DNA from 4 places in the Micromonospora ureilytica genome. Region 3 is predicted to be linked to each of the others. Evidence: riboswitches for the same ligand, from Rfam matches in the RefSeq annotation. Region 3 holds a riboswitch; each other region holds the start of a gene.

Region 1 (6,921 bases), 1.2 Mb from region 3:
CCAGTTCGTCGAGGGCCGTGGCAGCGCCCTGTCGCATGGCGCGCTTGTCCAACAGCCCGAGCCGGCCGAGTGGTCCGGAGCGGAGGATCTCCCGGCCGAGATACAGGTTGGCGGCCACGCTGAGGTCGTCGGCGACGGCGAGATCCTGGTAGACGGTCTCCACCCCCGCACGCCGGGCATCGACCGGAGTGGAGAACTGGACCGGACGGCCGCCGATCCGGATCTCGCCCTCGTCCGGCGGATGCACGCCGGACAGGGTCTTGATCAGCGTGCTCTTTCCTGCACCGTTGTCACCGATCAGCGCGACGACCTCACCCCGGCGGACCATGAAGTCGGCGCCACGCAACGCCTCGACGTGCCCGAACCGCTTGACGATGCCGCGGGCTTCGAGGGCCGGCGGTTCCGCGTCGGTGGGTTGCTGATCGCTGTCGGCGGTGGCCGTTGGGATGCCGCCCATCACTGCACCGGCGGGTTGGCGCAGCTGGGCTCGAGCACCGCCTTGATCTCCGCCGAGTCGATGTTCTCCTTGGTGACGAACGTGACGCCGGTGTCGGCCGACGCCAGGGGCGCCTTGTCCCGAAGGTGCTTGACCATCTTGTCGACGCCGAAGTAGCCCATCTTGAACGGGTTCTGCACGACCAGCGCCGAGATCTGGCCGTTGCGCACTCCGGCGATCTCGTCCGGGGCCGCGTCCCAGCCGATGATGACCACCTTGCCGGACTTGCCGGCCGCCTGGATGGCCTGCGCGGCACCGAGCACGCTCGGCTCGTTGGCCGCGAAGATGCCGGCGAGCTTGGGGTTGGCGGTGAGGATGTTCTCGGTGACCCGTCGGGCCTCGTTCACATCACTGCGGCTCGGCTGCTGGCCGACCAGCTTCAGGTTGGGGTACTGGGCGAGGCCGGCCTTGAAGCCGTCGACCCGCTCGGTGTTGGTCTGCGATCCGGGCTGGAACTCGACGAGTGCCACCTCGTGGTTTCCGGGGCCGAGTTCGGTGGCGAGCAGCTTCGCCGCCTCGGTCGCCGACGCGCGGTTGTCGGTGGCGAAGAGGGGCACGGTCGACGGCTGCGGGCTGGTGCCAGAGTCGATCATGGCGACCGGGATGTTGGCGCTGAGCGCCTTGTCGGTCGCCGGTGCCAGCGCGCTGGAGTCGGTCGCCGCGTAGACGATGCCGTCGACCTTCTTGGTGACGAAGTTCTGGATCAGGTTGACCTGCCCCTCGACGTCGGTCTCGGCGGTCACCCCGTCCCACTGGACGGTGACGTCCCCCGCGCGCTGCGCGGCGCACTCCGCGCCCGCCTTGACCGTGTTCCAGTAGTCCGCCCCGACCGCCTTGGGTACGACGGCGAGCTTCAACGGGCCGCTCGCGTCCTTTGTCGCGCCGTCGCCGCCGTCCCGGACCTCGACCCCGCCGCAGGCGCTGAGCAGGGCGGTCGCGGCGGCCGCGGCCAGGATCGCCTGCGCACGCAGGAGTCGTCCTCGCGTCCGCCGGCTGGTGGTGGTGTGTGCCATGGTTTGTGTCCTTCCTCGTTCGGACTCTCGGAATGGCATGTCAACCCCGTGATTCCAGCCGCCGGCGGCGGTACTGGTCGAAGTAGACGGCGGCCCAGATGATCACGCCGACGATCACCTGCTGGTAGTGGATGCTGATGTCGAGCAGGACGGCGCCGTTGCGAACCAGGGCGATGAGGAACGCGCCGATGATGGTCCCGACGATCCGGCCCTGCCCGCCGAACAGGCTGGCCCCGCCGATGACCGCGGCGGCGATGACGTCGAGCTCCAGCGAGATCCCATAGTTGGGCTGGCCGGAGTTGACCCGGGAGGCGGCGATCATGCCGCCCAGCCCGACCAGGACGCCGGCCAGCACGTACACCCCGGTCAGGTGGCGCCCCACCCGGATGCCGGAGCGGCGGGCCGCCTCCAGGTTGGAACCCATCGCGTAGGTGTGCTGACCGAAGCGGGTCTGGGAGAGCAGGAAGGCGACCCCGACGGCGACCAGGACGGTGATCACCACGGCGAACGGAATGCCGAGGATCTCCCCGTTGCCGAGCAGTTGGAAGGACCGGGGCAGGCCGTAGACGCCGACCGCGCCGGTGATGATGAAGACGAGGCCGCGGCCCACGGACATCGTCCCCAACGTCGCGATGAACGGTGGGATCCGGGCCACCGTCACCAGCAGCCCGTTCAACAGCCCGGCCAGCGCGCCGACGCCGATCGCCACGGCCGTGGCCGCCCACAGCGAGAAGCCGAGGTCGCGCACGACCATCGCGCCCAACACGCCGGCGAGCGCGGCGACCGACCCCACTGACAGGTCGATGCCCTTCGTGATGATGACCATCGTCTGGGCCGTGGCGATGATGGCGATCACCGCCGTCTGCGCCCCGATGTTGAAGAGGTTGTCCGCGGTCAGGAAGTACGGACTCGCGAAGGTCAAGGCGATGAACAGGACGACCAACGCGGTCGCGGCCGTGAACTCGGAGACGGCGTGGGAGATCCGTTCCCGGAACCAGTCGCTGAGTTCGCCGCGCTGCGTGCCGGCGGTTGCCTCGGCGCTACTCATCGTCGGACCTGACCTCCCCAAGCGTGGCGCTGGCACCCGACGGGGACCCGCCGACGAGCCGAACGCCTGTGCGCGACCGACCCTGCTCGGATGGCAGTGCGGCAACGCGCCCGCACGACCCTCGAGATAGGTCGGATGTTTGCCCCGATCAGGCGTTACCTTCCCACGCATTCACGTATGTTGCCAAGGTCTTACGGGCGTGTTTTGCCATCGTTACCTGCACCGCCGAAGGCATACATCTGACCAAACGCCATCGGCCGCCGTCGCTAGCATGTTATCGATAACATCCTATGTCCCCAGTTCGGAACCCGCTGCCGGGTCAGAAGGGGGCCAGTTGGTACACCCGGCCGGCGGTCTCACGCCAGATCGCCGCCCGCTCGCCCTCCGACAGCGGGTCCAGCAGGTCGCCGAGGACCGTGACCCAGCGGGTGTACGAGGTGGCGAGCAGGCACACCGGCCAGTCCGAGCCGAACATCAGCCGATCCGGCCCGAACACGTCGAGGGCGTGCTCGACAGCGGGCCGCAGGTCGGCCGCCGTCCAGGACGCGCCGTCCACCTCGGTCACCAGGCCGGAGAGCTTCGCCGTCGTGTTGGGCTCGGCCGCGAACGCGCGGAGGTCGCGGCGCCAGTCAGCGAGATCGCCGCGCCCGAGCGGGGGCTTGCCGAGGTGGTCGAGGACGAACCGCACCTGGGGCAGGTCGCGGACGAGCCGGGTCGCCGCCGGCAGCTGACCGTGGCGCACCAGGAGGTCGAAGGCGAGGCCGGCGGCGCCGACCGCGGCGATGCCCCGCCGCACCTCGGGGCGGTCGAGATAGGCCGGGTCGGGCTCGGACTGGACCAGGTGGCGGATCCCGACCAGCCGTTCGCCGCCCCGCCCCTTCCGCAGTCGATTTAGACGACGGCCGACCTCCGCGGCGGTGAGGTCGACCCAGCCGACCACCCCGGCGACGAGAGGATCGTCGGCCGCGACACCGAGCAGCTCGGGCGTCTCCGACCGGACGGCGACGGACTGCACGACCACGGTCTGGGTGACCCCGGCGGCCCGGGTCGCCGGGGCGAGTTCGACAGGGGTGAAGTCGTCGTCGATCGCGGCCATGGTGTGCGGATCAATCCAGGGCTGCGGGTGCCGCGCCCGGACCCAGAGGTGATGATGCGCGTCGACGATTCCCGGCCGTCGCGCGACCTCGCCGGTCGTCATCGGACCCGTCCTGGCGTGTTCACGTTCACCCCACACCCCGCCCCGCCACCGACCGAACCCCTCCGGGTAGACCCGGAGCCACAGAGTCGATCTGGCAGGTTGACCATGTTAGCGGTAACAGGCTGTTCCCGGGCCGCGGAACGCGCGCCGGACCGGATTCCCACCGAGTCGCCTTTTGGTCAGACGAATCCGCCGGCACCGACCGCTGGTCCGGCTCGTAAGAAGCTCCGGTGCGCGGGCGCCCTGCGGGCGCGGGGCCCGGGTTGACCGCCTGAGGTGGCCCCGATACCGTCGACCCACTATCTGCGGCGACGCGAGGGAAGCCGGTGTGAATCCGGCGCGGTCGCGCCACTGTGAGCGGTTCCCCCACCTCAACTGGGGGCCGCGAGCCAGGACGCTCGGTCGTCCGCAGCCTTGCGATGGGGACGCGTCATCCCTGGGGAGGTTCGTGTATTCATGTCTAGTTCCGCTTCCAGCCAACCGGTGGTGCACCCCGCCGGCAGCGCACGTCTCCTGTGGACGGCTCTCGCGACCGTTGCCGTGCTCACCCTGCTGGCCTACCTCGTCGCCTTCGACCAGGGGGCGGTGTCGCGCAGCGGGATGTACCTGCACGAGCTGATGCACGACGGCAGGCACCTGCTGGGTGTCCCGTGCCACTGAACACCACCACCGCTCCCCCGTTCGTCGCCGTCCTCGTCCGCGGGCTGCTCGCCGGTCTGATCGCCGGCCTGCTCGCCGGGGCGTTCGCGTACGTCGCCGGCGAACCCCACGTCGAGGCGGCCATCGCCATCGAGGAGGCGGCGGCGGCACACGCCGAGCCCGCCGCCGGTGCGCACGACCACGAGGACGCCCTGGTCAGCCGGACGGGTCAGCGTGGCGGCCTGTTCCTGGCCACCGGCCTGTTCGGCGCCGCGATGGGTGGTCTGCTGGCCACGGCGTACGTCCTGCTGTCCCGTCGGCGGCGCAGCGACGACGGCGGGCGGTCGGGCCTGCTGCTGGCCGGCGCGGCGCTGCTCGGCGCGGTGATCGTGCCGTTCCTCAAGTACCCGGCGAACCCGCCGGCGGTCGGCGACCCGGCCACCATCAACCAGCGGACCGTCACCTACCTGTTGATGGTGGTGCTCGGGCTGGTGGCCGTGTGGGCCGGCTCGCTGGGCTACCGGTCGGTGGGCGGCCAGGCGCCGACGTGGCAGCGCGCCGCCGCGGCCGTGGGCGGGTTCCTGCTGGTCACGGCAGTGTCGTACGTGGTGATGCCGTCCTTCCAGGAGGTACCGGCGGACTTCCCCGCGACCCTGCTGTGGAACTTCCGGCTGGCCTCGCTCGGCACCCAGGTAGTGCTCTGGACCGGCATCGGCCTGCTGTTCGCGGCCCTGATGCACCACGAGCGGCGTCGCCGGGCCGGCACCGCACTGCCGAGCACGTGACCGGCACCAGCCTCCGGCTGGTCGCCCACGGTCACACCGCCGCTCTGCGTCGGGCCCGCTTCGGCGGCACCGACGACGGCCTGGACGAGGGTGGCCTTCGTGCCGTCCTCGCCCAGGCCCACGCGGGTTCGGACCGGCGTGGGCCCCTCGGCGTGCACGACACCTGCCTGTCCAGCCCGACGGCGGCGGCCCGACAGACCGCCGACGCCCTGGGCCTGCTGCCGACCATCGAGGCGGCGTTGGCCGACTGTGACTACGGCGACTGGTCCGGACTGTCGCTTGAGGAGATCGCCGGTACACACCCGCAGGCGCTGCACGACTGGCTGTCCGACGCGGACTCCGCGCCGCACGGCGGTGAATCGGTCACGGCCGTACGGGATCGGGTCGGTCGCTGGCTGGACGAGCACCGCGGCGCCGGTCGACGCGTCGTCGCGGTCACCCACCCGCTGGTGATCCGGGTCGCGGTCGTGCACGCCCTCGGCCTGCCGACGGCGACCTACCGGCAGGTGGACGTGGAGCCGTTGGCGATCGTCCGGCTCACCAGCCAGGGCACGCGCTGGCAGCTCCGACTGAGCGCGGCGTGAGCACGTAGCTGATGTCTCCGGGCGAGATGCCCCGGCCGGCAACGTCCCGGAGTGGGGCGGGCCGTGAACACGGCCCGCCCCACGCGGCTGCACTATCCCTGGCTTGGCGCTAGCCGGTGACGGTGAACGGCCGGGACACCTTCGTCGCCGACGTGGCGCCGTTCAGCGTGACACTTGTCGCGCCCGCCTTCGCCGCACCCGGAACGCTTACCGTCGCGCCGGAGATGACGCCGTCACCGTTCGCGCGCACGGTGCTGACCGCCAGTCCGGTCCCGAAGGCGATCGTGACCACCTCGTTCGGAGCGAACCCGGAACCGTCGAACATGATCGACGTACCGCGCGGTCCCGAGGTGGTCAACAGCGCCACCCGCGGCTGGTAGGTCCGCGCCTCCGGCTCCCCGGTCACCTGGACGGTGGCCGTGGCCGGCGTACGCGAGGACGCCCCAGTCGCGGTGACGGCGTACCGGCCGGGTTGCGCGTCACCGGAGGTCGGCACCGAGGCGCGGACCGTTCCCGTCGCGGAGGCCGCGACCTTCACGGTCCGGGCCGGGTCGGTGCCGACGCTGACGGTCACCTGCTCGCCGGCGGCGAAGCCGCTGCCGTCGACGGTGATCGCGCCACCGGTGGTGACGGTGCCGGACGCGGACAGCGCGATCGCCGGCTGCGATCCGCCCCGAGCCACGGTCACCGTGAAGGACCCGGTGCTGCTCGACAACGTGTCCCACGCGGTGACGCGCACCGTGTAGGTGCCCTCCCGTGCGTAGGCGTGCCGGCCACTCATCGCACCGGACGCGCCGATCGTCACGTCGTCCGGAACCGTGCCGTCACCCCACTGGACGCGGGCACGGTAGCCCGTCGTACCGGGAACGCCGCCGGTCACCGCTCCGAGGTTCGCCGCGAGGGCCTGCCCGGCGGTGGCCGTCTGGTCCTTCGGGGCGGCGGTCGTCAGCGCCGGGGCGGGCGTGCCGTCGTTGGCCACGGCGAACACGTGGATCCGGCCCGCCGAGCGAGGGTCACCGGTCTGCGTCGGCAGGGTCACCGACACCAGTGTCTTGCCCGCCGGGATCTGGTACGGCGCGGTGGCGAACAGGAACGGCTGGGCGCCGTCGCGGCTCGTGCCCTGCAACCGGTACGCCGTCCGCGCGACGATGATGTTGC
Region 2 (6,921 bases), 550 kb from region 3:
GCGATCCACTTCGGGTTGACCACCCGGGCCCGGAACACCCGTCGGGTCTCCTCGCCCAGGGTGCGGGTGCGCACGTCGTGCGGCATCGCCGAGTCACCCACGTACGCCTGCGGTGACGTGCCGGTGAGGTGGCGGACCATCGCCACCATCCCGCCGTGGTACTGGAAGTAGTCGTCGGAGTCGACGATGTCGTGCTCGCGGGTGTCCTGGTTCTTCACCGCCACCGCGATCCGGGCGAACGAGCGCTCCATGTCGGCGCGCGCCTCCCGCCCGTCCAGGCCCCGGCCGTACGCGTAACCGCCCCACACCGCGTACACCTCGGCCAGGTCGGCGTCGCTGCGCCAGGTCCGGGCGTCGATCAGGGGCAGCAGCCCCGCGCCGTACGCGCCGGGCTTGGAGCCGAAGATCCGGGCGGTGGCCCGCCGCTCGTCGCCGTGCTCGGCGACGTCGGCGGTGACGTGTGCCCGCAGGTAGTTCTCCTCGTCCGGCTCGTCCAGGGCGGCGACCCGCCGGACGGCGTCGTCGAGCAACGCCACGACGTGCGGGAACGCGTCGCGGAAGAAGCCGGAGATGCGCACTGTGACGTCGACGCGGGGCCGGCCCAGCTCGGCGGTCGACACCACCTCGACACCGGTGACCCGCCGGGACCTGTCGTCCCAGACCGGCCGGCAGCCCAGCAGCGCGAGCACCTCGGCGATGTCGTCGCCCTGGGTCCGCATGGCGCTGGTGCCCCACACGGTCAACCCCACCGAGCGGGGGTACGCGCCGGTGTCGGCGAGGTGCCGGGCCAGCAGCGAGTCGGCGAGGGCCACCCCGACGTCCCAGGCGTTGCGGCTGGGGATGGCCTTCGGGTCGACCGAGTAGAAGTTGCGGCCGGTGGGCAGCACGTTGACCAGGCCGCGGGTGGGTGAGCCGGACGGGCCGGGCGGCACGAACCTGCCGTCCAGCGCCCCGAGGGTGTTGGTGAGCTCGTCGGTGGTCCGGTCCAGTCGGGGCACCAGCTCGGTGGCGGCGAAGTGCAGCACCGCGGCGACGTCCGGGATCGACCGACCGGTCACCTCCGCCACCACGGCGTCGACGGTGTCCACGGCCCAGCCCAGGGTTTCCATGCCGACGACCAGCCGCCGCGCGAGGGCCTCGATGAGGTCGATCGCGTCGGCGGCGGTGCCGGCCGGTCCGTCCACCACGTCGGTCAGCGCCGGGGGAAGCGCCAGGCGCTGTCCCGGCGTCGCGAGCAGCTCCTGCTCGTCGAGGGAGTACGCGACGGCGAGGGCCTGCCGCAGGCCGGGCAGGGCGCGGGCACCGCCCCAGATCTGTGGGGCGCGCAGCACCGCGAGGACCAGGTTGACCCGTGGCTCGCCGGTGGGCGCGTCGGCGAGGATGTGCAGCCCGTCGCGGATCTGCACGTCCTTGACCTCGCAGAGGTACCCGTCGAGGTGCAGCACGAAGTCGTCGAAGTCGTCCGCGTCGGGCATGGCCTCGGCGTGCAGGTCGTGGTGCAGCTCGGCGGCGCGCACCAGGTCCCAGATCTGGGCCCGCACGGTGGGCACCTTGGCCGGGTCGAGGGCCTGCACTGTCGCGTACTCGTCGAGCAGTTGCTCCAGTTTGGCCAGGTCGCCGTAGGTCTCGGCGCGGGCCATCGGCGGGACCAGGTGGTCGACGACCACGGCGTGCGCCCGCCGCTTGGCCTGGGTGCCCTCGCCGGGGTCGTTGACGATGAACGGGTACACCAGCGGCAGGTCGCCGAGGACCGCGTCGGGCGCGCAGTCGGCGGCGAGGCCGAGGCCCTTGCCGGGCAACCACTCCAGGGTGCCGTGCTTGCCCAGGTGCACCACGGCGTCCGCGCCGAAGCCGCCGTCCGCGACGGGCGCTGTCAACCAGCGGTACGCGGCCAGGTAGTGGTGGCTGGGCGGCAGGTCCGGGTCGTGGTAGATGGCGATCGGGTTCTCCCCGAAGCCGCGGGGCGGCTGGATCAGCAGCACCACGTTGCCGAAGCGCAGCCCGGCGAGCACGATGTCGCCGCCCTCGGTGTACAGCTCGCCCGGTGGCTCACCCCAGTGCTCCCGCATCCGCTCGCGCAGCTCGGCCGGGACCTGGTCGAACCAGCGCCGGTACGTCGGCCCCGGTATCCGGGCCTCGGCGGCGGCCAACTGCTCCGGGGTGAGCCACTCCACGTCGTGACCACCGGCGGCGATCAGCGCGTGGATCAGCGCGTCGCCGTCGTCGGGCGGCGGCGCGTCACCCAGGTCGTAGCCGGCCTCGGCCAGCGCGGCGAACAGCCGGACCGCCGAGGCCGGGGTGTCCAGCCCGACGGCGTTACCGACCCGGGCGTGCTTGGTGGGGTACGAGCTGAGCACCACGGCGACCCGCTTGTCGGCGTGCGGCACGTACCGCAGCCGGGCGTGACGCACCGCGATCCCGGCGACCCGGGCGGCCCGCTCGGGGTCGGCGGCGTAGACCGAGAGCCCGTCGGCGTCGATCTGCTTGAACGAGAACGGCACTGTGACGATCCGGCCGTCGAACTCGGGGATGGCCACCTGCATGGCGGCGTCCAACGGGGACAGGCCGGCGTCGCTGTCGGCCCACTGCGCGTGCGTGCTGGTGAGGCAGAGCGCCTGGATGACCGGAACGTCCAGGGCGGCCAGGGCGCCCACGTCCCAGGCGTCCTCGTCGCCGCCACCGGAGGCGTCCGCGGCGACCGCGCCGCCGGCCGCGAGCACCGTGACCAGCAGGGTGTCACAGCGGGCGAACAGCCCGAGTGGGCCGGCGCCGGCGGTCAGCCCGCGCAGTGAGCCGCAGAAGATCGGCAGCGGGTTGCCGCCGGCCTTGTGGACGGCGTCCGCGAGCACGTCGACGAAGTCGGTGTTGCCGGCGAGGGCGTGCGCCCGGTAGAAGACGATTCCCACTGTGGGCCGGCCCGGATCGGTGGGGTGGTCGCCGTGCACGCCGTACGACGGGGTGGGTGTGGGCGGGGCGAACCCCTCACCGGTGAGCAGCACCGTGTCGGACAGGAACCGGGCCAGCTGCCCCAGGTTTTCCGGCCCGCCCTCGACCAGGTAGGCCAGCGCCTGGGTGACGACTCCGGACGGCACCGTGGAGATGGCCATCAGCTCCGCGTCGGGGAGCGCCTCGCCGCCGAGCACGACCGTCGGCACGCCGGTGGCGAGCACCGCGGCGAGGCCGTCCGGCCACGCCTGCCGACCGCCGAGAAGGCGTACGACGACGAGGGCGACGCCGTCGAGCAGGGCGGGCACCTCCTCGACGGTGACCCGCGCGGGGTTGGCCAACCGGTAGTCGGCGCCGCTGGCACGGGCGGCCAGCAGGTCGGTGTCGGCGGTGGACAGCAGCAGGATGCGCACGGCAGGCTCCGGAAAGTGACGTCCTGGGCCGCCACGAGGGCGACCGGGGACGATGCGGGTGGGTACGGCGTCAGCCGGTACGACGGCCCGGGCGAACGGCGCACCGACGCGGGCGTCGGGGCCGGACAGCGTCGGGCGATCAGCTCAACGGTGCCGGTGGCCGGTGTCCTTGGAACGCACTGCCTGGAGCGCAATACGACGATGATCGTCGATGAATGAGACGCCGTGCGTCATCGGGTCCTCCTCGGGTGTCCACGCCCTGGGGTACGTCCCGACGGCCGAAGTATCCTGGCTTCCGGATCGACGCTCTCCCCCGGCCTTCCAACCGCAGACACACGGCCGTGACTCACGAGGGGGGATCGCTCCCCGGTGACAGTGGCGGGACCGCGTCGGAATTGCACCGACTTCCTTCACTGCCGTCAGGCCGCGAATGCTGCCACACCGCCGCGCCGCCGGTCAACGCGGACCCCGGCGTCGCCCGGCCACGCCCACCACATTGACCTGCGGAAATATCGGTGCGCGGGGGTCGAGTGTTGCCGTGGCAGGGGTGGGGTGGGGTGGTGCGGTAGCAGGGGGCGAGTGTCCACGCGGGCCCTTTGGAGCTGATGTCGTAAACGATTCAGCCGCCTTGACTCCCGGCTGGGACGTACGGCGATGTCACCAACGATTCAGCTCCAAAGGAGCCGAACGACACACGCCCGGAGCGAAGCGACGCCCGCCCAGGGCCGAGCGACGCCAGGGTCAGCGGGCGTGGCGTTCCGGGTGGGCCCGGCTCCAGGTCCGCATCCGCTCCGGGTAGCCGGTGCGCGCTGCCTCGTACAGCGGCACCGCGTGCTTGCGGGCGATAGTGCCGGCCGCACGCGGCGTTCCGGTACGGCGGCGGATCCACTCGCCGTCGTGGGCGATCGCCACCACCGTGGTGTCCGTCGCGGTCGTCTCCGGCTCCAGGTAGAACTCCACCCCGCGCCGGGTGGCGACGAACGCCTCCAGCGCCGCGAGGTCGTCGCGGGTCGCCTCCCGGTCCAGCTTCGTCGGGGTTGCCTCGGCACCCCGCGACCGGCGGTTGAACCAGCTCATGCCCCGCCCCTCTCCTCGACGCCCCTCCAGTGCAGCACCCATTCCTGGCAATACGCTGCACGCCGGATGGGAGACAGCTGACCTGCGTCGGGAAGGCCGGGTGGAACCCGCGGCGGGTGGGCGGTGTCATGAGTGTGATCCGAACGGAGGCTCCCCTGGACGACGAGGCGCTCGTCACCCGCGCTCGGGCAGGTGACCTGGAGGCGTACAACCTCCTGGTCGCCCGGCACACCGCGTCCGCGTACCGGACGGCGGTGCTGCTCGGCGCCGGCTCGGACTCCGAGGACGTCATCCAGGAGGCGTTTGTGAAGGCGTACCGGAAGTTGTCCCGTTTTCGCGGCGACTCGTCGTTCCGGTCGTGGCTACTCACGATCGTCGCCAACGAGACCCGCAACCTGCACCGCTCCCGTGGCCGGCGCGACGGGCTCGTCCTGCGAGCGGCGGCAGCGGACCCGGCCTCCGAGGTCGTCGAGGACGACGCGGTCGGCGCGGTCCTCGCCGGGGAGCGCCGGGCGTCGCTGGTGCAGGCCCTGCGACAACTGCCGGTACGCGACCGTGAGGTGATCGTCTGCCGATTCTTCCTCGATCTCACCGAGGAGGAGACGGTGGCGGCTCTGGGCTGGCCCCGGGGCACTGTGAAGTCGCGCACGTCCCGGGCGCTGGCGAAGCTTCGCGGCCTGCTCGACAGTGCGGAGGTCCGGCATGGGTGACCTCGAACGGGAACTGCGTGACCTTTCCGCCTGGCTGGAAACGCCCGAGCCGCCCGACGTGCGCGCCCAAGTCCGCGCACGGCTCGACAGGCCCGCGCGTCGGTGGCGTGCGCTCGTCGCGGCGGCGCTCGTCGCCCTGATCGTGGCGGTGGTGTTGCCGCCGACGCGGGTGGCCATCGCCGACGCCGTCGCGGGGCTGCTGCGCTTCGCCGGTGTCAGCATCGCCACCGCGCCCGCCCCGACGCCGCCCGGCGGCACCGCGTCGCCGTTGCCCGGGCAGCGGGCCGTCGCCCTGGACGAGGCGCAACGGGCAGTACGGTTCCCGATCCGCCTGCCGGCGAGGCTGGGCCCACCCGAGCGGGTGCTGGTCGCCGGTCCGGACGCCACGGGCCGGTACCGGGTGGCGACGCTGCTCTACGACGGGGGCGCGCTGCGTGTCGACGCGTTCGACGGTCGCCTCAACCTGTCCTTTCACAAGGAGGTCATCCCGCCGGGTGCGGAGTGGGTCCAGGTCAACGGCGACTTCGCCGTGTGGGTCGACGGCCCACACGTGCTGTCCTACGTGGATCGGGCGGGCGGAATCCGCAGTGAGACCGCCCGACTGGCCGCCTCGACCCTGATCTGGCAGGACAACGACGTGAGCTACCGGCTCGAGGGCGACCTCACCAAGACCGAGGCGATCGAGATCGCGGGCTCACTGCGCTAGGCCGTGTCTTCAATGGTTCACAACCATTGGAGTAGCGCGGCCATAGTGACTGCGGCCTGGAATGAGGTCGTGGTCTTGTCGTAGCGGGTCGCGACGCTGTGGCACTGCTTGAGCGACGTTCGACGACGTTGCGTCGTTTGTAGAGCTGCCTGTCGAACGTCGGTGGCCGGCCGCCACGGTTGCCGCGTCGGCGGCGGTTGGCCTGCTGGTCGGCGCTTTCAGGGATCAGGCCGTCGCGGGCGAGGTGAATCTTGGTGGTCAGTGCACCTCGACTTTGACCGAGGGCGTGATCTTATGGTTCGTCCGATTCTCGGCGCCCCCTTTAGCGCCAGCGGCGTGCTGGTGGCCTCGCACGATCCGCTGGAGTCGACCGACACCAGCCAGTCGATGTCCCCGTCCGCGCCGGCCCGGTCGGGCCGTCATTGGCCTCTCACCACAACGGGAGCAGACCCGGTGGTTCCGCGGTCATTGCTGGGCTGCCGAGGAGATGACGCGGGGATGGCGTTGTCGATGAGGACGGCGGCGATGGCGGCGGCGGTGGGGAAGGATTCGCTGTTGAGGACTCGGGTGCGGGCCGAGGCGCCGTCGATGAGCAGCGCCAGTTGTTCGCCGAGTTGTTCGGGGTTGCTGGCGCCGGCTTCGCGGGCGGTTTCGGTGAGTCGGGCGGCGATGGCGGTCTTGTAGTCGCGTGCGTACTGGGATGCGGGGTGTTGAGGGTCGTGGAGTTCGACGGCCGCCGCGATGTAAGGGCACAGGGGCGTGGAGGCGGGAATCTCGAAGGCGGCGAGGAGTCGTTCGCGGGGTGTGAGGTCGGTTCGGTCGAACACTCCGGGCATGACGTCGGGATCGAATCGGCGCAGGTATTCGGCGACGAGTTCGTCCTTGCTGGTGAAGTGCTTGTAGGCCGTGCGCTTGGACACCTGGGCCACGGCGCAGAGGTGGTCCATGCCGGTGCGGTTGATGCCGTGATCGCGGAATAGCTGCTGTGACGCGCTGAGGATGCGTTCGCGTGCGCCCCTGCCGCGGCGTCGGCCCTGGGGGCCCTTCTCCAACTCCGTCATGCCTTCAG
Region 3 (6,921 bases):
GTTACCGCAAACCAGTCGAGGCGTGCTGAGCTGAGACGGTCGTTGACCACACTGATGGCCGCCGTGGTCTCGCTGTCGGGGAGTGGACGTGGATCGGTCGCGCCTGGTAGGCAGGCGGTTGTGCGGATCATTTCCCTGTTGCCGGCGGCCACGGACATCGTGGCCATGCTTGGCCTGACCGGGCACCTGGTCGGGCGTACCCACGAGTGTGACTGGCCGCCGGGGGCTCTGGCCGACATTCCGACGGTGACCGCGACGTCCCTGCCGGAGACTTTGACGAGCCGGGAGATCTCGGCGGCGATCGCCGGTGACGCGCACCGAGGATCGTCGTTGTACCAGCTCGACGTCGCCCTGCTGGAGGGGTTGAAGCCGGATCTGATTCTGACCCAGGATCTGTGCGACGTGTGTGCGGTCTCCTACCAGCGGGTCAACGACGCGGTTGGTCTGATCGATCTCGACACCACTGTGATGTCCCTGGAGGCGAGGACCATCGACGGGATCCTGGACACGGTCGATGCCGTGGCCGCGCTGACCGGTACCGAAGGCAGGGCGGCGGAGATCCGAGCCGACGCCGAGCGTCGCCTCGCCGCGTTGCCGGGGCCGGTGCCCGGAGCGCCGACTGTGCTGTTCGTCGAGTGGCTCGACCCGTTGATGCCTGGCGGGCACTGGGTTCCGGAGCAGATCACCCATGCGGGCGGGCGGTCGCTGCTGCTCGGGCCGGGCGCGCACAGCACCCCGCACCTGTGGTCGGTGGTCGCGGACCTGGCTCCCGAGGTGGTGGTGTTCGGGCCGTGCGGGTTCACGCCCGAGCGAACCGTCGACGAGCTGTCCGTGGCGACCGCGCAACCCGGTTGGGCGGACCTGCCCGCGGTCCGTCGGGGGCAGGTGTGGGTGGTCGACGGGCCTGCCTACTTCAACCGCCCCGGCCCGAGGGTCGTCGACGGCGCGGAGATCCTCGCCGGCATCCTCGGCGGCCGCCCAGACTCCCGCGCTCGGCGGGTGCCCCTCGACGTCGGCTGACGCTGCCGCGCCGGACCGGCCGGGACGGACATCGGTGGCGCCGCGAAGCCAGGGGCCACGGTGGGGCGGCGCGCCGCCCCACCGTGCGCTCAGGTGAGCGTGCTGCGGACTTCGGCGGCGGCCGCGACGAGGCGGGTCAGGGCCTGTTCGATCTCTGCGTACCCGCGGGTCTTCAGGCCGCAGTCGGGGTTGACCCAGAGCCGGTCGGCGGGCACTGCGGCGACGGCGCGACGCAGGGCGTCGGTGACCTCCGCCTGTTCCGGTACGCGGGGGGAGTGGATGTCGTACACACCGGGCCCGACACCGCGTTGGTAGCCGGTGGTGCGCAGGTCGTCGAGGATCTCCATCTTCGACCGGGACGCCTCGATGCTTGTGACGTCGGCGTCGAGGGCGTCGATCGCGGGCAGGACCTCACCGAACTCGGAGTAGCACAGGTGCGTGTGGATCTGGGTGGCGTCGGCGACTCCGCTGGTGGCCAGGCGGAACGCCCCCACGGCCCAGTCCAGGTACGTGCGTTGATCCGCCCGGCGCAGCGGCAGCGTCTCCCGTAGGGCGGGTTCGTCGACCTGGATGACGCGGATGCCGGCGCCCTCCAGGTCGCGGGCCTCGTCGCGCAGGGCCAGGGCGACCTGGTTGGCGGTGTCGACGAGGGGCTGGTCGATGCGGACGAACGACCACGCCAGGATCGTCACCGGGCCGGTGAGCATGCCCTTGACCGGCCGGTTCGTCAGCGACTGCGCGTAGGTGGACCAGGCGACGGTCATCGGGCCGGTCCGGGTGACGTCGCCGTAGATGATGGGTGGGCGGACGCAGCGGGAGCCGTACGACTGCACCCAGCCGTTGACAGTGGCGGCGAACCCGGCCAACTGTTCCCCGAAGTACTGCACCATGTCGTTGCGTTCCGGCTCGCCGTGCACCAGCACGTCCAACCCGAGTCGTTCCTGCACTGCGATGACGTGCGCGACCTCGGCGCGCATCCGCTCGGCGTAACCGGCGTCGTCGAGGCGGCCGGCCCGGTGCGCCGCCCGGGCCTGGCGCAGTTCCTGCGTCTGGGGGAACGACCCGATGGTGGTGGTGGGCAGCGGCGGAAGGCCCAGTCGGGCCTGCTGCTTGGCGGCTCGCTCCGCGTAGGGCCCCCGTCGTACGTGCTCGGGCCGCAGCGCGTCGAGGCGGGCGCGGACCGCGTCGTTGCGCCAGGCTGCCGGTGCGGCGGGTGGGGGAGGGGGTAGGACGCCGACGCCGTCGCGTAGGGCGCGTCCGAGCGCCACGACCTCGTCGACCTTCTGCCGGGCGAACGCCAGCCGGGCACGCAGGTCGTCATCGAGGTCGGGTTCGGCGGCCAGGTCCACCGGCACGTGCAGCAACGAGCACGACGTCGACACCGCGACGTGGTCGGCCAGCCCGGTCAGCACCGCCCCGGTCGCGGTGGCGGCGCGCAGGTCCGTACGCCAGATGTTGCGCCCGTCGACCAGCCCCGCGACGATCGTCTTGCTCCGCAGCGGCCCGGCGGAGGCGAGCCTCTTCAGGTTCGCCGGCCCGGCGACGAGGTCGATGCCCACCGCCTCGACCGGAGTGCCCAGCAGCGCCGGCAGCGCGTCGCCGAGGTCACCGAAGTACGACGCGACGAACAACCGGGGCCGGTGTTCCACGCTGCCGAGCCGACGGTACGCGGCACGCAGCGCGGCGATCTCGTCCGAGGTGCGGTCGGCGGTATACGCGGGCTCGTCGAGCTGGACCCATGCGACCCCAGCGTCGGCCAGCGTGCCGAGGATGTCGGCGTAGACCGCGACGAGGTCATCGAGTCGGTCGAACGGCCGGAACCCTTCCGGAGTGTCTCCGGTGGCCTTGGACAGCAGGAGGTAGGTCGCCGGCCCGACCAGCACCGGCCGCGTGGCGACGCCGAGGGCCTTGGCTTCGGCGTACTCCCGCACCGCCTTGTCGGGGCGGGCGGTGAACACCGTGTCCGGGCCGACCTCCGGCACCAGGTAGTGGTAGTTGGTGTCGAACCACTTGGTCAGTTCCAGAGCCGGTTCCCGTGCCGTGCCGCGAGCCATGGCGAAGTAGGTGTCCAGGTCGCTGAGGCCGAGGTGGCGGAAACGGTCCGGTACCGCGTCGATCAGGACCGTGGTGTCGAGCACCTGGTCGTAGAACGAGAACGTGTTCGACGGCACGGCGTCGAGACCGGCGTCGCGCAGCGAGCGCCACACCTCGGCGCGCAGGCCGGCCGCGGTCTCCTGTAGAGCGTCGGCGTCGATCCGGCCGGCCCAGTAGGACTCGACGGCGTGCTTGAGCTCTCGGTGCGGGCCGATGCGGGGGTAGCCGAGCACGGTGCTCAGCCCAAACGGTGTGGTCACGGGTGTCCTTCCCTCGAGGTCTACCCCCGACCACACGGGAAGGAAACGGCAGGGCACCGGCCGATGACCGGGCCTCGCTCAGGCCCTCCCGAGAGGCCGGTGGCGGCGTACGCGGACGCGTACGCGGTGCGGGCAGGTCTTCGGACTCGCGGGCACGATCGGCGTGCACCGATCTCCTACTGGCCGTCGCTTCCCAGACGCTCACGTGTCCAGTGCGTATGACGGCGGTCGTTCCCGCTCACCGCTGCGGGGCAGTCCCGGTCTTGCACCGGGTTCCCTCTTACGACGCCCCACCACGACGGTGGGGCGAACCAGCACTGCCGCCCATCGTACGGCGTCCGGTCCGACCTTTCGACTATCGATCGCGCCCCCTCCCGACATGCGGGCCCTTGTTGCAAGATAATGGCAACAGCCAAACTATGGCAGCAGTGAGAGGACGTACCTGATGGCCGTGTACAACCTGCCCGACCTGCCCTACGACTACGGGGCACTCGAGCCCGCCATGTCCGGGGAGATCTTGGAGCTGCACCACGACAAGCACCACGCCGCGTACGTCAAGGGCGCCAACGATGGGCTCGACCGGCTTGCCGAGGTTCGGGACAAGGGCGACTACGCGACGCTTGTCGGGTTGGAGAAGACGTTCGCGTTCAACCTGTCCGGGCATGTGCTGCACTCGATCTTCTGGAACAACCTGTCCCCGGACGGCGGTGACCGTCCCGACGGTGAGCTGGCGGCGGCGATCGACGAGCACTTCGGCTCCTTCGACGGCTTCGCCGGCCAGCTGTCCGCCGCGACGAAGGGCGTGCAGGGCTCCGGGTGGGGCGTGCTTGCCTGGGAGCCGCTGAGCCAACGGTTGATCGTGGAGCAGGTCTACGACCACCACGGCAACGTCGGGCAGGGCTCCACCCCGGTCCTGGTCTTCGACGCCTGGGAGCACGCCTACTACCTGCAGTACCGCAACGTGCGCCCGGACTACGTGGACCGGCTGTGGCACCTGGTCAACTGGACCGACGTCACCGCCCGTTTCGACGCCGCCCGCGCCGCGACCCCGAAGATCTGACCCGGCGTGAGCGGGTACACCCCCGAGGCCGCCGAGATCGTGCAACGCGCCGCCGGGGTCATCGCGGCCAAACACCGCGGTGACCTCGCTGGCGCCGAGGCGCTGATGTCGGCGTTCAGCTCTGAGCAGGCCCGTACCCTCGGCTTCTATCTCCTGGCCGACCTCGCGCTCGGCCTGGTCAAGGCGCAGAGCGGGCAGACGATGGACGACCTGGTCCGGGAGCTGTCCCTGCTCCTGGCCGACACCGCCCAGTCACCGCCCGCCTGACGGTCCGCTGGGTCCCACACATGGTGGGACCCAGCGGACGCCGCAGCGTCCACCGCTCATTTCGAGGAGACCGTCTCGTACGCCGGACGATCGAGGTCGACGATCCGGTCGCTCCAGCGGTCCAGCAGGGTCTGGTCGTGGGTGATGACCAGGACACCGGCGCGCTGCGTACGCTGGTAATCGCGAATGACGGCGGCGACGTGCGCCTGGGTCGAGGCGTCGAGCATCGCGGTGGCCTCGTCGCAGAGCAGGTAGTCGGGGCGGTGTACGAGGGCACGGGCGAGGCAGGCGCGTTGCAGCTGCCCGTCGGACACCGCGTGGGGACGCCGGCCGCGCAGATCCGCGGTGAGGCCGACGAGGTCGGCGAGTTCGGCCACCCGTTCCCGGACCACCGACTCGGGCGTCCGGGTGGCGCGCAGCGGTTCGGCGATCAGGTCGGTGAGGCTCAGTCGAGGGTCGGCGGCCGCGCGCGGGCTCTGGAACAGGGCGGCGACGCGGGTCCGTAGGGCGACCGGCACGGCGTACCGGACGGCGTCGACAGCGGTGCCGTCGATGCTGACCCGGCCCTGATCGGGTTGGTGCAGCAGGGCCAGGACCCGGGCCAGTGTCGACTTTCCACAGCCGGACGGCCCGCGCAGTCCGACAGTCTCTCCCCGGTCGATCCGCACTGTGACGTCGTCGAGGACGACCTGGCGGCCGTACCCGACTGTCACCCGGTCGGCGAGGAGGTGCGTGCTGCTCACGTGACGGCTCCGAAAACGATCGGGTGGTGGCAGGCCACCGTGCCGCTACCGGTGACCGGCGTCGGCTGTGGTCGGTCCGCGCAGGTGTCGGTGCGGCGTGGACAGCGGGGCGCGAACGCGCACCCGGGGGGCAGCGCGGTGAGCATCGGCGGGTCGCCCGGCACCGGCCGGAAGGCCCGGTCCGGCAGGGCGTCGAGCAGCGCCGAGGCGTACGGGTGGGTCGGCGCTGTGAAGAGTTCGTCGGTGTCCCGGTGTTCCACGATGCGGCTGGCGTACATCACGGCGACGGTGTCGGCGACCCGGCGTGCGGCGGCCAGGTCGTGCGTGATGAGCACGACGGAGGCGCCGTTGTCGCAGCGACGGCGCAGCAGGTCGAGGGTGTGGTCGACCAGCGGCCGGTCCAGCCCGGTGGTGGGCTCGTCGGCGATGAGCAGCGACGGGTCGGGTGCCAGCGCGAGCGCGGTGACCAGGCGCTGCGCCATGCCGCCGGACAGCTCGTGGGGGTAGCGGTCCAGGTCCGCCGGGTCGAGCCCGACGTCGACAGCGAGGTGGTCGGCGTCGGCGCGGTCACGGCCGTGCGCCCGCAGCGTCTCGGCGAGCAGTCGCCGTCCGGTGCGGACCGGGTTCAGGGCGGTGGCCGGGCTCTGCGGGACCAGCCCGACCCGACGCCCGCGTACCCGCCGGGCCAGGTGGCGCTGGCCGCAGGTGACCAGGTCGACCGGGTCGGCGCCGGGGTGGTGCAGCACGGCGTGGCCGGTGGTCGTGGCGTTGCCGGGCAGGAGGCCGAGCAGGGCGTGGGCCAGGACGGACTTGCCGCAGCCGGACTCGCCCACGATGGCCAACAGTTCGCCGGCCCGGACGGTGAGGCTGAGATCGCTGACCGCGCGCACGCGTGCGTCCCGGAGCCGGAACTCGACGCCGAGGCCGTCGACGGCGAGCAGCGGCCGGGTCATCACGGCGCGGGAAGGCGCCGAAGCGGGAACGGATTCGGTGGTGGTCACAGGTGCAGCTCCGCTCGGACCCGGGGATCGAGGCGGTCGCGCCAACGGGCGGCGAGGACCGCGATGGCGAGGGTGACCACGACGATGACCGCGCCCGGTGCCAGGCTGGCCCACCAGGCGCCGGTGAGCAGCGACCCCTGACCGTCATTGATCATGTTGCCCAGCGACGCGAGGTGCGGCGGCAGGCCGAGGCCGAGGAACGACAGGGCGGTCTCGTGCCACACCGCGTGCGGGATCATCAGGGTGGTGGCCAACGCCAGCCGGGGCAGGACGTGCGGCAGCAGGTGCCGGGTGAGGACCCGGAGCCGGCCGGCCCCGCCGCTGATGGCGGCGTCGATGAACGGTCGGGTCCGAAGGCTCAACAACTCGGATCGGACGATGCGGGCGGTGGAGAGCCAGTGGGTGAGCCCGACGGAGGCGATCACCGCACCGAGGCTGGGCCGCAGCATGGCGACGATGAAGATGCCCAGCAGCAG
Region 4 (6,921 bases), 1.2 Mb from region 3:
CTCGTGCACCGGCTGCGGCTGCCGTACCCGCTGATCCCCGACCCGAGGCTGACCCTGGCCGACGCGCTGCGCCTGCCGACCCGCGCCGCGGGCGACATGACGCTCTACGAGCGGTTGACGCTGATCATCGCCAACGGCGCTGTCGAACACGTCTTCCACCCGATCCCGGACCCGGCGTCGCACCCCCTGCACGTGATGCGGTGGCTCACCAAGCGACGCCAGGCTCCGGGATCGGTCGCCGCCTAGAAGTCGTCGTCGAAGGCGACGGTGCCGCTCACCCCGACCTGGTACGCCGACACCCGCCGCTCGAAGAAGTTGGACAGCTCCTGCACGTCCTGCAACTCCATGAAGCCGAACGGGTTGCTCGACCCGTAGTGCGGGGCGATGCCGAGCTGGGCGAGGCGGCGGTCGGCGACGTGCTGGAGGTACTCCCGCATGTCGGTCAACGTCAGACCGGGCACGCCGTGACCCAACAGGTCCTCGGCGAACTGCACCTCACACTCGACAGCCTCGGCGAGCATCTGGCGGACCTGGTCGGCGAGGTCGTCGTCGAAGAGGTCCGGCTCCTCGGCGCGGACGGTGTCGACGACGTCGAACGCGAACGCCATGTGCATGGACTCGTCGCGGAACACCCAGTTGGTGCCGGAGGCGAGGCCGTGCAGCAGGCCGCGGGAGCGCAGGAAGTACACGTACGCGAACGCGCCGTAGAAGAACAACCCCTCGATGCAGGCGGCGAAGCAGATCAGGTTGAGCAGGAACGTCCGCCGGTCCTCCCGGGACCGCAGCTCCCGCAGGTCGTTGAGCGAGTCGATCCAGCGGAAGCAGAACTCGGCCTTGCGACGGATCGAGGGGATGTTCTCGATGGCCGCGAAGGCCCCGAAGCGCTCGGTCTCGTCGGGCACGTACGTGTCGAGCAGGTTGAGATAGAACTGGACGTGCACGGCCTCCTCGAACAGCTGCCGGGACAGGTAGAGGCGGCCCTCGGGGCTGTTGACGTGCTGGTAGAGGTTGAGCACCAGGTTGTTCGCGACGATCGTGTCGCCGGTGGCGAAGAACGCCACCAGCCGGCTGACCAGGTGCCGTTCGGCCGGTGACAGCTTGTCCAGGTCGGCGAGGTCGGCGTGCAGGTCGACCTCCTCGACGGTCCAGGTGTTGCGGATGGCGTCGCGGAACCGGTCGAAGAAGTGCGGGTAGCGCATCGGGCGGAGAGTGAGGTCCATCCCGGGGTCGAGCAGCATGTGCGTGGTCCTCGTGTCGGTGGTGCGGGTGTCGGCGGCGGTGGCGGCGTCGGCGGTGGGGGTCACTGGCAGGCCTCGCACGACTCGGGGTTCTCCAGCGAGCAGGCCAGCGCCTCCGCGTCGACGGCGACGGGTGCCACGGCGCTGACGGTGGCCTGCTGGATCCGCGTCGCGGGGCGCGAGCGCAGGTAGTAGGTGGTCTTCAGCCCGGCCTTCCAGGCGTAGAGGTACATCGAGGAGAGCTTGCCGATGGTCGGCGCGGCCAGGAACAGGTTCAGCGACTGGGACTGGTCGATGAACGGGGCGCGGGCGGCGGCCAGGTCGATCAGCGCCCGCTGCGGCAGCTCCCACGCGGTGCGGAACAGCTCCCGTACGCCGGCCGGCAGTTCGGCGATGTCCTGCACCGACCCCTCCGCCCGCTTGATCGCCGAACGGATCCGCTCGGTCCACAGACCGCGGGCCTTCAGCTCGCGTACCAGAGCGGTGTTGACCTGGAGGAACTCCCCCGACAGGGTTTCGCGCTTGAACAGGTTGGACACCTGCGGCTCGATGCACTCGTAGCACCCCGCGATCGAGGCGATGGTCGCGGTCGGCGCGACCGCCACCAGCAGCGAGTTGCGCAGCCCGTACGCCTCGACCCGCTTGCGCAGCGCGTCCCACCGCGCGGCCTGCGTGCCCTCGACACCCCACAGGTCGGGCTGCAGCTGACCCCGGGCGGCCCGGGTCTGCGGGTACGCCGGGTGCGCTCCGAAGTCGCGTGCCAGGTCGGCGGACGTCTCCAGTGCGGTCAGGTACAGCTCCTCGCTGATCCGGGTGGACAGTTCCCGCGCCGCCGGCGAGTCGAACGGCAGCCGCAGCGCGAAGAACACGTCCTGCAGGCCCATCAGCCCGAGCCCGACCGGCCGCCAGCGGGGGTTGCTCGCCGCCGCCTGCGCGGTCGGGTAGTAGTTGATGTCGATGACCCGGTCGAGGAACGTCACAGCGGTCCGCACCGTGGCGCGCAGCCGCTCCCAGTCGATGTCGCCGTCGCTGAGGTGGGCGGCGAGGTTCACCGAGCCCAGGTTGCACACGGCGGTCTCGGCGTCACTGGACACCTCGACGATCTCGGTGCACAGGTTGGACAGGTGCACCACGTTGCCCGGCTCGGCGGTCTGGTTGCAGAGTCGGTTGGCGGCGTCCTTGAAGGTCATCCACCCGTTGCCGGTCTGGGCGAGGGTGCGCATCATCTTCCCGTACAGCTCCCGCGCCGGGACCTGCCGCACGTAGCGGCCCTGCGCCTCGGCCTCCCGGTACGCGGCGTCGAACCGCTCCCCCCACAGGTCGGGCAGTTCGGGCACCTCGTGCGGGTCGAACAGCGACCACAGCTCGTCGGCCTCGACCCGGCGCATGAACTCGTCGGGGATCCAGTTGGCCAGGTTGAGGTTGTGGGCGCGCCGGGCGTCCTCGCCGGTGTTGTCCCGCAGTTGCAGGAACTCCTCGATGTCCGGGTGCCACGGCTCCAGGTAGACGCAGGCCGCGCCCTTGCGCCGGCCGCCCTGGTTGACCGCGGCGACGCTCGCGTCCAGCGTGCGCAGCCACGGCACGATCCCGTTGGACTGTCCGTTCGTGCCCCGGATCAGCGCACCCCGGGAACGGACCCGGGAGTACGCGATGCCGATGCCACCGGCGAACTTGGACAGGTTGGCGACCTGGGCGTACCGCTGGTAGATCGAGTCCAACTCGTCGAGCGGGGAGTCGACCAGGTAGCAGGAGGACATCTGGGTGTGCCGGGTCCCGGAGTTGAACAGGGTCGGTGAGCTAGGCAGGTAGGCCAGGCTGGACATCAGTCGGTAGAAGCCGACCGCCTCGTCCGCCGTCCGGGACAGGCCGCAGGCCACCCGCAGCAGCCAGTACTGCGGGGTCTCCAGCACCAGTCGGCTGGTGGGGTGGCGCAGCAGGTAGCGGTCGTACACCGTGCGCAGGCCGAAGTACTCGAACCGGCGGTCGCCGTCCAGGTCGATGGCGTGGTCGAGCGTCGTGGCGTGCGCGGCGACGAACGCGGCGGTGTCGTCACCGATCAGGCCCTCGGCGTGGCCGACCCGGATCGCCGCGCTGAACGAGGTGATGCCCTGCCGACGCACCTCCTTGTCGACGTAGCCGGCCAGCAGCCGCGCGGCGAGGCGCGAGTACTGCGGCTCCTCGCCGATCATCTCGGCTGCGGTCTGGATCGACAGCCGGTCCAGTTCGGCAGTGGTCGCGCCGTCGTAGAGGCCGCTGATGGTGCGGGTGGCCACCCGCATCGGGTCGACGTCGGTCAGGTCGTCGGCCCACCGCTCGACCGCCCGGACGATCTTGTTCACGTCCACGGGTTCGGTGGCGCCGTCGCGCTTGCGGACCTGCATCGGCGTCCGCCGCACTGTCGCGTCGCCGCTGACCGGGACTACCTCGGTGACTGTCACCACTCGCTCCTCGGAGTTCGAGACCTGGTGGCCCGGACGCGAGGAGACAGACACCGACGGACGCCACGCCAGCCCGGCGTGGGTCAGGTGGCGTCAGCCGTCCCACGCGGCCTCGGACCGCCGCCCACCCGGGTGCGGGTACGCGGCGCGCTGGCAGGTCTTCGGACTCGCGGGCACGACCGGACTCGCCGGTCTCCTACTGGCCGTCGCTTCCCAGGCCGTTTGGTGGCCCAGTGCTGATGACGGCTGTCGTTCCCACTCACCGCTGCGGGACAGTCCCGGATTTCCACCGGGTTCCCTGTTGCCTCGACCGCACCGGATGAGCGGCCGAACCAGCTGCGTTCGACACCATATATAGGGACGCAGCCGTTGTCACACCCCACATGTCGGTCTCGGGCGTGTCGGGGACCGGCTCGGTGATCACCGTCACCACTGTGGCCGACCACGCACGCCAGGCATCTGGGACGGGCCTCCGCGCGCGTGTCGACAAGCGACATAGATTTGACCTATCGGAGCAGCAAACATCATACGTATGCGGGCCTGCGGCGATCGATATCGTTGACGTGCCGGAGCCGTCCTCCGTATACTCCCAGTGATCATCTGATCTTTAGCCTAGCTGGGCGAGGAGCGCATGCCGCAGATCACCGCCGTCACCGTCGAAGACGTCCGCTTCCCCACCTCCCTGACCGCTGACGGGTCAGACGCCATGAACAAGGACGGCGACTACTCGGCGGCCTACGTCGTCCTGCACACCGACGGCGTCGACGGAGTGGGTGCGCCACTCGCGGGGCACGGCCTGACCTTCACCATCGGTCGAGGCAACGACATCGTCGCGGCGGCGGCGGTCCACCAGGCACAACTCCTCGTGGGCCTGGACGTGGCGACGATGGCAGCGGACATGGGCGCGGTCTACCGCCTGCTGACCTCCGACTCACAGCTGCGGTGGCTCGGCCCGGAGAAGGGTGTCGTCCACCTGTCCCTCGCCGCCGTGTTGAACGCGTCGTGGGACCTGGTCGCCCGGGTCGCCGACAAGCCGCTGTGGCGGCTGCTCGTCGACATGTCCCCCGAGCAACTCGTCGACATCGCGGACCTGCGCTACCTGTCCGACGCGCTGACCCGGGACGAGGCACTGGCCATCCTGCGGGCCAAGGAGGGCACGAAGGCCGCCCGCCTCGCCGAGCTCGACCGGACCGGCTACCCCGCCTACACCACCTCGGCGGGCTGGCTCGGCTACGGCGACGACAAGCTTCGCCGACTGTGCCAGGAGGCGGTCGACACCGGCTACGGCTACGTCAAGCTCAAGGTGGGCGCCAACCTCGATGACGACATCCGCCGATGCGCGATCGCGCGGGAGATCCTCGGACCGGACCGCAACCTGATGATCGACGCCAACCAGGTGTGGGACGTCGGTCAGGCCATCGAGTGGGTCACGGCCCTCGCCCAGTTCAAGCCACTGTGGATCGAGGAGCCGACCAGCCCCGACGACATCCTGGGCCACGCGGCCGTCCGCCGTGCCGTCGCACCGATCGGCGTCGCCACCGGCGAGCACTGCCACAACCGGGTCATGTTCAAGCAGCTGTTCCAAGCCGAGGCCATCGACTTCTGCCAGCTGGACACCGGCCGGTTGGCCAGCATCAACGAGATCGTCGCCGTGCTGCTGCTCGCCGCGAAGTTCGACGTACCGGTGTGCCCACACGCCGGTGGTGTCGGCCTGTGCGAGATGGTCCAACACGTGTCGGTGCTCGACTACGTCGCGATCTCGGGGGATCTCACCAACCGTGTCACCGAGTTCGTCGATCACCTGCACGAGCACTTCACCGATCCGTGCATCATCCAGGACACCGGCTCAGGCAGCGGTTACGTCCTGCCCAGCCAGCCCGGCTACTCCACCCGGATGCGTCAGGAGTCGGTCGCGCTGTACCGCTTTCCGGACGGCCGCTACTGGGCGTCGACAGACCCGACTACCGTGTCATCTCCGGAGGCGGCGTACGTGATCGCGGGTGGGAAGGCCACCCCCGCCGGCCGCTAGGGGAGTCATGTCTCGCACTGACGAAGTGGTCAACGGCATCAAGCGGATGATCCTCGAAGGGCAGTTCAGGCCCGGGGACCGGCTGCCCATCGAGAAGGACCTCGCCGAGTCGCTCGGCGTCTCGCGAGGCTCGCTGCGCGAGGGGATGTCGGCCCTGTCGATCCTCGGCATCGTCAACATCCGCCAGGGCGACGGCACCTACGTCACCAACCTCGACGCGCCACAACTGCTGGCCCCGATGGGTTTCGTGGTGGACTTCCAGGGTCAGGGCGACCCACGGCACATCCACACCGTTCGGCGACTGCTGGAGTGCGAGGCCGCCTGCCTGGCGGCGACCAGGATCACCGACGAGGCCCTGGCCCAGGCCGGTGACCTGCTCGCCGAGGCGGCCCGGCTGGTCGGCCAGTCACCGCCGGATCACGAGCGGATCATGGAGATCGACATCGCCTTCCACCGGATCATCGCCGCGCACGCCGGAAATCCGGTGCTCGTCGGCCTGATCGAAGCCTTCGCCGGGCGGACCATCCGCGGCCGGCTCTGGCGGAGTCTGCACGAGGAGGGCGCGGACGTGCGTACCCATGACGAACACGTGGCGATCCTGAAGGCCCTCGTGGCGCGCGACCCGGAGCGGTCCCGCACCCGGATGGCCAACCACCTGATCGGCGTGGAGGAGTCGTTGCAGGGGTTACCCGACGACGCGGACGCGGGCATCGAGACGGCCCGGTCGTGACCGCCGGCCCTCACGACTGCACGTCGAGCAGCCCCTCGTCGTACAACGCCGCCCAGAGCTGATCCGGGACGTCGACGTCGGATCGGCGCAGGGTCTCGGTCACCTGGGCCCCGTCCCGCATGCCGACCACCGTCGAGACCACGGCCGGGTGCCGACGGACGAACGCCAACGCCGCCTGGGGCAACGTGACGCCGTACGTCTGACAGACCCGCGCCATCCGGCGGGCGTGGTCGATCACCTCTGCCGGCGCCTGCTGATAGTCGTAGACGGCGTCGGTCGCCGGCATGTCCCGGGCCAGCAGCCCGGAGTTGTAGACCCCGGCGACCACCACACCGACGCGGCGGGCCTGCGCGACGGGCAGCAGGTCGGTCAACGCGCCCTGCTCCAGCAGGGTGTACCGGCCGGCGCACATCACCACGTCCACGTCGGTCTCCGCCACGAAGCGGGCCAGCATCGCGGACTGGTTCATCCCGGCCCCGACCGCAC

What was found. Region 3 has a riboswitch for cobalamin ahead of metE (5-methyltetrahydropteroyltriglutamate--homocysteine S-methyltransferase). Riboswitches for the same ligand answer to the same signal wherever they lie in the genome.
Region 1: another riboswitch for cobalamin. It lies ahead of IW248_RS12025 (CbtB domain-containing protein); the one in region 3 lies ahead of metE (5-methyltetrahydropteroyltriglutamate--homocysteine S-methyltransferase).
Region 2: another riboswitch for cobalamin. It lies ahead of cobN (cobaltochelatase subunit CobN); the one in region 3 lies ahead of metE (5-methyltetrahydropteroyltriglutamate--homocysteine S-methyltransferase).
Region 4: another riboswitch for cobalamin. It lies ahead of IW248_RS11985 (ribonucleoside-diphosphate reductase subunit alpha); the one in region 3 lies ahead of metE (5-methyltetrahydropteroyltriglutamate--homocysteine S-methyltransferase).

The regions. Positions count from the first base shown of each region.
Region 1 is NZ_JADOTX010000001.1:2,676,131-2,683,051, forward strand. It holds gene IW248_RS12005 (ATP-binding cassette domain-containing protein) at 1-457, opposite strand, end outside; gene IW248_RS12010 (ABC transporter substrate-binding protein) at 457-1,509, opposite strand; gene IW248_RS12015 (ABC transporter permease) at 1,550-2,557, opposite strand; gene IW248_RS12020 (amidohydrolase family protein) at 2,877-3,755, opposite strand; cobalamin riboswitch at 4,031-4,176, shown strand; gene IW248_RS12025 (CbtB domain-containing protein) at 4,212-4,415, shown strand; gene IW248_RS12030 (CbtA family protein) at 4,406-5,179, shown strand; gene IW248_RS12035 (histidine phosphatase family protein) at 5,176-5,763, shown strand; gene IW248_RS12040 (GH92 family glycosyl hydrolase) at 5,873-6,921, opposite strand, start outside.
Region 2 is NZ_JADOTX010000001.1:2,035,174-2,042,094, reverse strand. It holds gene cobN (cobaltochelatase subunit CobN) at 1-3,359, opposite strand, end outside; cobalamin riboswitch at 3,619-3,795, opposite strand; gene IW248_RS08940 (hypothetical protein) at 4,101-4,436, opposite strand; gene IW248_RS08935 (RNA polymerase sigma factor) at 4,565-5,146, shown strand; gene IW248_RS08930 (hypothetical protein) at 5,139-5,852, shown strand; gene IW248_RS08925 (TetR/AcrR family transcriptional regulator) at 6,272-6,913, opposite strand.
Region 3 is NZ_JADOTX010000001.1:1,484,400-1,491,320, forward strand. It holds gene IW248_RS06495 (GNAT family N-acetyltransferase) at 1-29, shown strand, start outside; gene IW248_RS06500 (ABC transporter substrate-binding protein) at 121-1,020, shown strand; gene metE (5-methyltetrahydropteroyltriglutamate--homocysteine S-methyltransferase) at 1,110-3,374, opposite strand; cobalamin riboswitch at 3,489-3,705, opposite strand; gene IW248_RS06510 (superoxide dismutase) at 3,820-4,434, shown strand; gene IW248_RS06515 (superoxide dismutase) at 4,441-4,701, shown strand; gene IW248_RS06520 (ABC transporter ATP-binding protein) at 4,758-5,444, opposite strand; gene IW248_RS06525 (ABC transporter ATP-binding protein) at 5,441-6,445, opposite strand; gene IW248_RS06530 (ABC transporter permease) at 6,442-6,921, opposite strand, start outside.
Region 4 is NZ_JADOTX010000001.1:2,668,308-2,675,228, forward strand. It holds gene IW248_RS11975 (MerR family transcriptional regulator) at 1-246, shown strand, start outside; gene IW248_RS11980 (ribonucleotide-diphosphate reductase subunit beta) at 243-1,238, opposite strand; gene IW248_RS11985 (ribonucleoside-diphosphate reductase subunit alpha) at 1,301-3,619, opposite strand; cobalamin riboswitch at 3,812-4,028, opposite strand; gene IW248_RS11990 (enolase C-terminal domain-like protein) at 4,308-5,705, shown strand; gene IW248_RS11995 (FadR/GntR family transcriptional regulator) at 5,713-6,435, shown strand; gene IW248_RS12000 (aldo/keto reductase) at 6,446-6,921, opposite strand, start outside.